Regions from separate parts of the Paenibacillus sp. S28 genome, predicted to be linked through region 2. Evidence: riboswitches for the same ligand, from Rfam matches in the RefSeq annotation. Region 2 holds a riboswitch; each other region holds the start of a gene.

Region 1 (3,276 bases), on a different contig from region 2:
TGCGGCGCAGCGCTTCGCAGTATTCCAGGATGGCAAAGGCGTTGCGGGCATCCTGCCCGAACGTCGGTTCATCCAGCAGCAGCACCGCCTGGCGGCGCACCGCCGCAGTGGCAACGCTCAGCCTGCGTTTCTGTCCGGTCGAGAGCTGATACGGGTGCCGGTTCTCCAAGCCGTGCAAATGAAACGTCTTAAGGCAGTCTTCGGCTCTACGCTCCACCTCAGCCCGTGACATGCCGCCCTGCATATGAAGGGAAAAGGCCGTCTCCTCCAGTACTGTCTGGGCCACAAACTGAAACTCCGGGTTCTGAAACACGAACCCGATCCGGTCCGAAGGGCAGGTCCGCTTCCTGCCCCTTCCCTGCAGCAGCCTGCCTTCCAGCACGTAGCTGCCGGCTGTCGGAAGAAGCTGCATTAGGCTCAGCAGCAAGGAGCTTTTCCCCGCTCCGTTAGGACCGACAACGGCGACAAAATCGCCGGCATATACCTCCGCCTCTTCCACCATGATCGCCGGCGCATCTCCGCGGAGACCGACAAACCCCCGCAAGGAGAGGACCGGCGCCGCCAAGTCCGCACCTTGCTGCGGGGATTGCACTAAGCCGCTGTTCCATGTATCCCCGTGACGGATATAATCCTCCCAAACGCCGGGATACCAAATGCCATTTTCCTGAAGGGCACTGCGGTACGCCGTGAAGATTTCGGCCGGCTTGCCGTCGGCCAGAATGCTTCCGTCCGGCGCGAACAGAACGATCCGGTCGACCCAATTCACGATTTCTTCGATCCGGTGCTCAACGATCAGCACGGTCCGTCCGGCCGATACGCCGCGAACAGCCTCCCAAATTTGCCTTCTCCCCTCGGGGTCCAGCAGCGCCGAGGGTTCATCCAGAAGGAGCACCTCCGGTTCCAGCAGAAGGACCGAAGCGAGCGCGAGCCGCTGCTTCATCCCCAGGGACAGCCGTTCAATCGGAGTGTGCAGCTCTTCAAGGTCCAGGCCGACCCGGCCGAGCGCCTCCCGCATCCGCGGCACCATATCCTCCCTGGCTACTTGGCGGTTCTCCAGCACAAACGCCAGCTCCTCATCGACATACGGCATGCAGAACTGGGTATCCGGGTCCTGAAATACATACCCGCACGAGCGGGGCTTCCGGATGTCCGCATATTTGAGCGGAACGTCAATGACCGCCGGAATCAACCCGCCGAGCACCTGCAGCAGCGTCGATTTCCCGCATCCGCTTGGGCCGAGCAGAAGCACTTTTTCCCCGGCCGGCACGGACAGGGAAACATCCTTGAACACGAACGCCTTCTCACCCGGAAACTTCAGGCGCAGGTCCGTTACCGAAACGGCAATTTGCCCGCTCCCTTGATCCGCCCTTTGATCCGCTACTTGACCCGTCTCATGCACCGCCGAATGCTGCATCGTCACGACACCCCGGTTAGTCTCAGTCATGATCGAGCGCTTCATAATCCTTGGCTGTCACCGGCCGGAGCAGCTGGGTTACTCCGGTTGCTTCCAGCGCTTTGGTCAGGGCATACGCCAGGTACCCTGCGAGTACCGCCGAGCTGATTAACCGCATCACGTACTTGAACACGATCATCCATGTCGTATAGTCCGTGACGTAGCCGTAGTACACATCCACCAGGAATGATCCCAATCCCGAAGCCATACCAGCCAGCGCCGCTACCCCCATGGAGAATTTGCGGTAGCGGAACAGGGCGAAGATCAGCTCCGCGGCAAGACCTTGCGCCACGCCGTAAATCGCCAGCTGAAGGCCCCATTCACTGCCGAACAGAATTTCTACGTGAGCCGCGGCAACCTCGGCCAGGAGGGCTACGCCGGGCTTGCGGATCAGCAGCGCGGCAAGCGTCGAAGCGAGGAACCACATGCCGTACATCAGCTCATCCGCTTGGAAAAACAGCGGCTTGAACAAGTCGTTCACCGAACCCCAAAAATGGTACACCACCCCGATCACGAGGGAGAGCAGAATCGTCACGAGCAGGTCGCTGAGCTTCAGCCCCTTCGGCCGATCCATCTGCATCGTACTGCTGTTCATTTGACAACATCCTTTCTTTTTCCAAAGTTGGGCAATAAAAAAACCCCCTGGATAAGCGAGGGAGATCGTCAAATAAGCCCATAAAAGGACTTGAATTCTCTACGCTGGCATTATCCAGATCAGATTCCCGGTCAGCAGCGGTTCATTAGCTGCACTCTCAGCCCGATTCGCTCGAGCTCCCGTATTCCCATATGTACACAGATGAACGCAAGGCGCGGCATCGCCGGCTCCTGGTCCCGAAGCCATCGCCGTCCAAAGCGATGAGATGCTTGGGTTCGATTCCGTGTAACAGGCACCTCGCCGCGATGAGTCGGCATCGGGCCCGTATTGATTCCAAAATACATGATCCTCGAAGGATTGGCAATACCATTTTTCTCCGGGGCGGTTTCCAGCATTTGTTGCATATTGATTTGATAGCCGTTCTATGTCAATATATTCAGAGTGCTACAGGCACGTATGGAAGGGAGATTAGGCATGACAAAGAAATTACTGCGGCTCATGACAGAGCTCTCCTCGCGAAAGTGGCTCTCTTCCATGATGGGACGCTTCTCGCACAGCCGGTTCAGCAGAGGGGTCATCCCTACTTTTATCAAAAGCTATCAGATCCCGGCGCATGAAGCGGAGAAAGAAATCTATGAATACCGCACGCTCAACGAATTTTTTTCCCGGCGGCTGAAGCCCGGCATGCGTCCCGTTCACGAAGGCGAGCACGTACTCACGAGCCCCGTCGACGCCATGATCACCGCAATGGGTGAAATCACCTCAGGCACGATTCTGAACGTGAAAGGGCAGGATTATTCGGTGGCGGAGCTGCTTAATTTCTCTCCCCACCTGGAGTTATATAAACATGGCTATGTCTTTGTGCTGTACCTCAGCCCTACCGACTACCACCGGATCCACTCTCCAATCACAGGCGTGAAGGTGGAGAGCGAGCATATCAAGGGACGATGCTACCCGGTCAATGATTTTGGCATGACCCAGATGAAATCCGTGCTGTGCCGCAACGAGAGGTTGATAACGTACATCAAGGGAGCCCTGGGAGAAGTCGCGGTCGTCAAAGTCGGCGCCATGAATGTCAGCAGCATCCGCTACGACGACGAAACCGCCAATTCTTGGCATAACGGCGATCCGCTCGCCTATTTTGAGTTCGGTTCAACCGTCGTGCTGCTGATCCAGGACGGCGCGTTCACCCCGCGGACAGACCTCCGGACCGGAGATCATGTCCGCA
Region 2 (3,276 bases):
ATCATCAGCAGGGGGGCGAGGGCGATGGTCGGGATATTTTGGCTTAGAATGAGCAGCGGATACAGCGCCTGTTTTAAAAACGGAATCAAATGCAGAATCAGTGCGATGACCAGCCCGATGGCGGTTCCGATGGCGAAGCCGAATACGGTCAGCTTCAGCGTGGCCCATACATGCTCCCACAAGCCGCCGGAAGCGGCCGCGGCTTCCCGGGCGATGTCGCTCGGCGCAGGCAAAATCCATTGTTCAATATGGAACAGGGAGGTCAGCAGCTGCCATACGAGCAAAAAGAAGATGACCGCCACGAGGGGCGGCCATACGTTTTTCCACCAGCTTCTCATGGACGGTACTTCTCCGTCAGCTTGTCCATGCTGATTCCGCCGGGATTATGGGCGATTTTGACCTGGGAGATGATACTCGGGCTGCCTGCGGCCACCAGAGCTTCGTGCATTTTGCGCACGACGTCCAGCAGCTCCTCCAGCTCGCCCTCCATCGTCGTTTCCAGCGGGTGCACCTCATGCTTCACGCCGGACTGCTGAATGACCTCAATGGCGCGGTCGACGTAAGCATAAGAATCTTCGTTGCCCGGCGTCTTCGGGATCACCTGGATGCTTAACAGCGTATTGGCCATGCGAATCAACTTCCTCTCTTCATTGGTTACGGATGTTTTGGGTTGTAGGCGGCTTATTGTTCCGGCAAAAAGTCGTTCGTATACGCACTCTTCACGTCCAGCGGCTTATCCAGCAGCTTGTGCTCGTACATCCAGTCGGAATAGCCTTTCCAGATCTGTTCTTTCTGCTCGCCCCAGCGGGCTGCGTCGTCCTGGTATTTAGGACTTAACCACTTCTGGCTTTCGATCACCAGTTCCTTGTCGAGATCCGGCACGTCCTTCAGCAGCAGGTTGGCGGCGTCTTCCGGCTTGTCGATCGCGTATTGGTAGCCTTTGGCGGTCGCGCGCATAAACGCCTTAACCAGCTCAGGGTCTTCCTTGATCTGCTTCTCGTTCGTCACAAGCACCGGCGTATAGTAGTCCAGCTTCTCGGAATAATCTTTAACATACAGCATGTCCAGCGGCTCGCCGCGCAGCTTCGCTTCAATTCCGGTCCAGCCGTAGAAGATCCAGGCGAAATCGATGTCCCGTTTCACGGCGGTAAAATAATCGGCGTCGCCGATGTTGACGATTTTCACCTTCTTCACGTCAGCCTTGTCGATCCCCATGATGGAGCCCATAACGGCTTCTTCAACAGGAGAGCCCCAGCCGCCGTAGGTTTTACCTTCAAAATCTTTCGGCGTCTTGATCCCCCGGTCGACTGGTGCGGCAAAGCCCGACGTGTTGTGCTGGATGACCGCCGCAATCGAGACGAGCGGCACGCCCTGCGTGCGGGCCTGGGTCACGCTCTCCTGATAGCTTACGCCGAAAGGCACTTTGCCGGAAGCGACCATGGCGTCGGCGCCGGTGGAGCCCGGCTGCACGATCTCGACGTTCAAGCCTTCTTCTTTATAATAGCCCAAGTCTTTGGCAGCATAGAGCCCAGTGTGGTTCGTGTTGGGCGTCCAGTCGAGGACGACTTTGACGTCCTTCAGCGGCTTCGCTGCGGTGTTGTCCTGGCCTGCCGTGCTATCGGAAGCGGATGTGCCTTCTCCGCTGCCCGTATTGTTCTGGCTGCCGCCGCATCCGGCAAGCGCCAGTATGAGCATGCAGACCAGCAGCAGCAGGCCGATGGATTTGTTCTTCATGGCTTTCTCTCTCCTTCGATATCCGGCCGTTCTTTATTCTCTCTGTGGAAGCATCGGCCGGTGATCCCCTATCCTTGTTAGATTTAGAATCGTGAGCCGATCTGAGTGGCTGAATCATAGAAGCATTCGCAAGGCGTAATCCCGTTTTTCACTAGTATGAATGAAAAAAACGCCCCGTAAACGGGACGCTTCACATGCGCAAGATCAGCACGGCTTGTATGCCGTGACAAACGGTTTCCTACGCTGGCATTACCCAGATCAGGTTAAAAGGGTCAGTATCTTGAAGGGATACAATCTCAGCCGGCCGATTCCAGCACCCCGGATTCTATAAGGTTTTTGGGTTGTTTTCCTCCCATATTATAGTCCATCCCCATGGGGGTGTCCAGACATCCGCCCGATTCCAGATTATCTCTGGAAAAATTCGATCCATTCTTTTTCCGGACCATAGATAAAGAAATATTGGTATCCGTTCGGCAGGGTCACGATTTCCTGATCGATCAGCTCCACGCCGTCCAGTGCCTGGATCCGCTCAAATTCCTTCTGAATGTCGTCGACATGGATCGCAAAATGGTGCACCGTGCCTTCGGCCGGCAGGTCGTAGCTGTAGCCTTGAATGAGCTCGATTTCCGTCTCGTTACTGTCCCCGAAGCCGAGAAACGCCAGCTGGAACACGCCATTGGTGTGCGTCAGGCGGCCTTTCAGCTCCAGGCCCACGATCTCGGTATAAAATCGGATGGTTGACTCCAAATCCCGTACGACGATGCCGACATGATCCAAACGTTTATTAGCCATATGTATAAGCTCCTTTTCATAGTACTTATAAGTAATGGGATTGCCCTAAATTAAGGCCATTATAGCATTTAAATCCGAGTTGTAAGGCAACTTTATGCAAACATCATTGTTTATAAATTATAGGCTGTTTGGTGGCATCGTTAGGTATTGAAATAGTCAGGAACGGGGGAAGAGGGCCCTGAAAAAAATAATTGCGGCATGGCTTTTCATGTGTATGTTGACAGCATGTACCGGGCCATCATCCAGTGGAGGGGACATAACGATACTCGATAAGCAGCTCATTGGCTCGACATATTGGATTGTCGCCGAGAAAACCCATAGTAAAGAAGAAGGAGCATTTAAAATTAAAGTCGATAATGAAAATACTTGGAACTTGTTAGAGGTCGGAAGAACGTACTTATCGACATACTCCTACAAGTCGTTGGACAAAGGAGCTAAACTGCTGAGTGTCCGCCATATCAATGAAGGGCAGTCAGCAACGAAATAGAACCACTAAAAAAAGCCCGGGATGTCTATCAGACGATCCCAGGCTTTTTTTAGTTCTCGCGCTGCTTCTTCTTCGCATAAAATTCGGCCGCCTTATGGCGGTTGCCGCAAGTTTCCATGCTGCACCAGCGCCGCTTGCCGCTCTTGGAGGTGTCCACAAAGTGCAGGATGCAGTCGTCATGCTCGCAGATCCGGATGCGGTCCGAAGATACGTTTGCCAGCGTCTCGAACAGGGAGCGGACGATGGGGTACAGCACGCCTTGG
Region 3 (3,276 bases), on a different contig from region 2:
TCTTCTTCGGTGACTTCTTTGGCCTCCGTATGGTGGGCCACAAAGACAATGTCGACCTTTTCGTATTGGCGGCGCAGGAAGCGGGTCATCCAGAAGAAGAAGCTGCGCGCACAGTATTTCTCAAACGTGCCCATCGACCCGGACGTATCCATCATCGCAATGATGACCGCGCTGGAATGGGGAACGACGACGTCCTCCCACGTTTTGTAACGCAGATCGTCGGGGCTGATATGGTGAATTCCCGGCTTGCCGCTGGTGGCGTTGCGCCGCAGGTTTTCCAGGATCGTCCGCTTCTTGTCGATGTTGGACTGCATGCCTTTTTTGCGGATGTCGTTGAACGTGATCGATTCGGTTTCGACTTCCTGCTGCTCTTTCGGCTTCATATTCGGCAGCTCCAGCTGGTCGAACAGCATATTTTCCAAGTCTTCCATGCTGACCTCGGCTTCCATAATGTCCTGGCCGGGCTGGTCGCCGGCTTTTTCGCCTTGACCCGGCTTTTGCACCGGATCCCTGCCCAGCACGTCTCCCACCTGGCTGTCGCCGTCTCCCTGGCCGACATGCTTTTGCTTCTGGTAGTTATAAATGAAACGGTATTCATCGAGGCTCCGGATGGGTACCTTGATGATTTGCTTACCGTCCGACATCACGATGTTTTCTTCTGTGATCAGGTCGGGCAGGTTCTGCTTGATGATTTCCTTAACCTTCTCCTGATGGCGGACCTGATCCTGGTACCCTTTCCGGTGCAGTGACCAGTCCTCCTTGGACACCACAAACAGCGAATGATCGTCTGATGGCATGTTCAGGCACCTCCCATGTTCCCATACTCAGCACAAACTTTGGCTTGTTAAACATTTATATTCACGGGCGGGGATGATATGTGATGACGCAAGAGATAAAATAAGAAGTTTGCCGCACCCAAATATATGAAATTTTGCGAGAATCGCTGCTATGGATGAGATAGGCGTTCCGATGCCGGTGATCTCACTCTGGCTATTGCCAAAAGTCAGCAGTTTGGGCTATAGTGGTTGTGAAATTAAATAGGAATGCGGGTGCTGGATGAAGTCCGGCTGAGATGGCAGCCTTATGCTGCGGACCGTTAATCTGATCCAGGTAATGCTGGCGTAGAGAATATCATTCGAATTGCGGTGCCATTCGTGTATTTCTCGAATGGTTTTTTTGTGTTAACCGGGTAAGAGGGCGCTTTCGCAAAATGAGGGCTTACCCTTCGCGATGATAGAAGCCGGCATGAAATGGAGGGAAAGGCAAAGGAAAGAGAGGAGAAGCAGTCATGGTCGATTTTCGTCTGTATGCGATTACCGGCGAGACGTTCCATCCGGGACGCCGGCTGGTGGACGTGATGGAGCAAGCCATTCGGGGAGGCGCGGATATCGTTCAATTCCGCGACAAAACAAGCGGCAGGGAAGAGCTGCTGCGCAAGGCGGCGGAGTTGCGGGAGCTGACCCGCCGCTACGGTGTTCCTTTTATCGTGAACGATCACGTTGATATCGCGATGGAGGTGGACGCCGACGGGATTCACCTCGGTCAAGGTGATATGCCGATCGCGGAAGCCAGAAAGCTTGTCGGCTCCAAGATCATCGGCATATCCACCCATGCAATTTCGGAAGCGCAGCTCGCCGAAGCGGAAGGGGCGGATTATATCGGCGTCGGGCCGATCTATGCGACGGCTACGAAAGCCGATGTGGTGGATCCGGTCGGTCTTTCGTACATTCGGGAAGTCGCCGGGGTCATCAAGATCCCTTTTGTGGCGATTGGCGGCATCAAGCTGGGCAACGTGGACGAAGTGATCCGGGCCGGTGCGAGCCGCGTCTGCGCGGTGAGCGAAATCGTCGGCAGCCCTGACCCGGAAGCGGTATGCCGGGCGTTCATTCACAAGCTTGAAGGTAGAGGAGGAGCGGCGGATGGAACTGGTCATTAACGGAACAAAGCGGGAGCTGGCGGCCGAGACGGTAGCCGATGTCCTCCGCCTGCTGGGGCTGTCCGGCAGGCCGGTCATGGTGGAAGCGGACGGACAGGTGCTGAAGATCGAGCAGTGGGAGACGACTCCGGTTGTGCCTGGAATGAAGCTGGAGCTGGTCCATTTCGTAGCGGGAGGTTGAGGGGAAAAATGAGCAGAGATAATTGGCAGGTTGGCGGACAGGAACTGTCGTCGCGGTTATTTTTGGGGACCGGGCTGTTCCCCGATCCTTATGTGCAGATGGAGGCGATCAAAGCTTCGGGAACCGAGGTGCTGACGTTCGCTATCCGCCGGATCCATCTCGATTCGGTGGAGGATGACTCCATTCTGCAGCATGTGGAGCCCCAGAAATACATCTATCTTCCCAACACGTCCGGGGCGACAACGGCTGATGAGGCGGTCCGGATTGCCCGCCTGGCGCGGGCTTCGGGACTCAGCGACTGGATCAAGGTGGAGATTAGCGCCAATAAGCGGACGCTCCTGCCCGATCCGATTGAAACGTTAAAAGCGACGGAAATATTGGTCAAGGACGGTTTTACGGTACTGCCGTATATCTCCGACGATCCGGTGATCTGCAAAAAGCTGGAGGATGCCGGGGCAGCCGCGGTTATGCCCGGCGCAGCGCCTATCGGGACCGGCCTCGGCATTCTGAATCCGTACAATCTCGGATTGATCGTGGAGGAGCTGTCGGTCCCTGTCATCGTGGATGCGGGGCTGGGGACGGCCAGTGACGTGGCGCTCGCGATGGAGCTGGGAGTCTCCGGCATTCTGATGAATACCCCGGTGGCCAAAGCCAAGGACCCCGTGATGATGGCCCGGTCGATGAGGCTGGCGGTTGAGGCGGGGCGTTTGGCTTACTTGTCCGGGCGGATTCCGAAGAAGAAATATGCTTCGGCCAGCAGCGGCCTGGAATCGCTCGTCATCGAATAAAAAAGGATGGACAGGGGGGCTGTAACAATGAGCGGAGACATCATCGTCATGGGCGGCGGCATCATCGGATTATCCTGCGCGCTGGAGCTGCGCCGCCGCGGCCTGCACGTCACGCTGCTCGAAAAAGGACCTTGCGGCGGGCAGGCCTCCGGCGCGGCGGCAGGGATGCTCGCTCCGTATTCAGAGAACGTGGAGTCGCCGGACGAGTTCTTCCGGTTGTGCCGCGAGAGCTTGTCGCTGTATCCGCAATGGCAGCAGGCGGTGAAGGACATCTCCGGCGTCTCCTTCGAATATGCCGAAACCGGCAGCTTGTACATCGCGAGGCACGAGGCGGATTTGCTTGCGCTGGAGAGCCGGTTGGAATGGCAGCG

The links. Region 2 has a riboswitch for thiamine pyrophosphate ahead of IAE55_RS14380 (ABC transporter substrate-binding protein). Riboswitches for the same ligand answer to the same signal wherever they lie in the genome.
Region 1: it holds a riboswitch for thiamine pyrophosphate, as region 2 does, so the genes downstream of both, IAE55_RS20860 (ECF transporter S component) here and IAE55_RS14380 (ABC transporter substrate-binding protein) in region 2, are expected to answer to the same signal.
Region 3: it holds a riboswitch for thiamine pyrophosphate, as region 2 does, so the genes downstream of both, thiE (thiamine phosphate synthase) here and IAE55_RS14380 (ABC transporter substrate-binding protein) in region 2, are expected to answer to the same signal.

What each region holds. Positions count from the first base shown of each region.
Region 1 covers NZ_JACVTM010000009.1:7,842-11,117, forward strand. The annotation lists gene IAE55_RS20855 (ABC transporter ATP-binding protein) at 1-1,444, opposite strand, end outside; gene IAE55_RS20860 (ECF transporter S component) at 1,437-2,048, opposite strand; TPP riboswitch at 2,128-2,241, opposite strand; gene asd (archaetidylserine decarboxylase) at 2,523-3,276, shown strand, end outside.
Region 2 covers NZ_JACVTM010000005.1:164,669-167,944, forward strand. The annotation lists gene IAE55_RS14370 (ABC transporter permease) at 1-338, opposite strand, end outside; gene IAE55_RS14375 (thiamine-binding protein) at 335-628, opposite strand; gene IAE55_RS14380 (ABC transporter substrate-binding protein) at 682-1,734, opposite strand; TPP riboswitch at 1,953-2,065, opposite strand; gene IAE55_RS14385 (VOC family protein) at 2,140-2,526, opposite strand; gene IAE55_RS14390 (CGNR zinc finger domain-containing protein) at 3,063-3,276, opposite strand, start outside.
Region 3 covers NZ_JACVTM010000003.1:18,397-21,672, forward strand. The annotation lists gene yhbH (sporulation protein YhbH) at 1-797, opposite strand, end outside; TPP riboswitch at 1,036-1,145, shown strand; gene thiE (thiamine phosphate synthase) at 1,289-1,936, shown strand; gene thiS (sulfur carrier protein ThiS) at 1,920-2,117, shown strand; gene IAE55_RS08675 (thiazole synthase) at 2,126-2,905, shown strand; gene thiO (glycine oxidase ThiO) at 2,933-3,276, shown strand, end outside.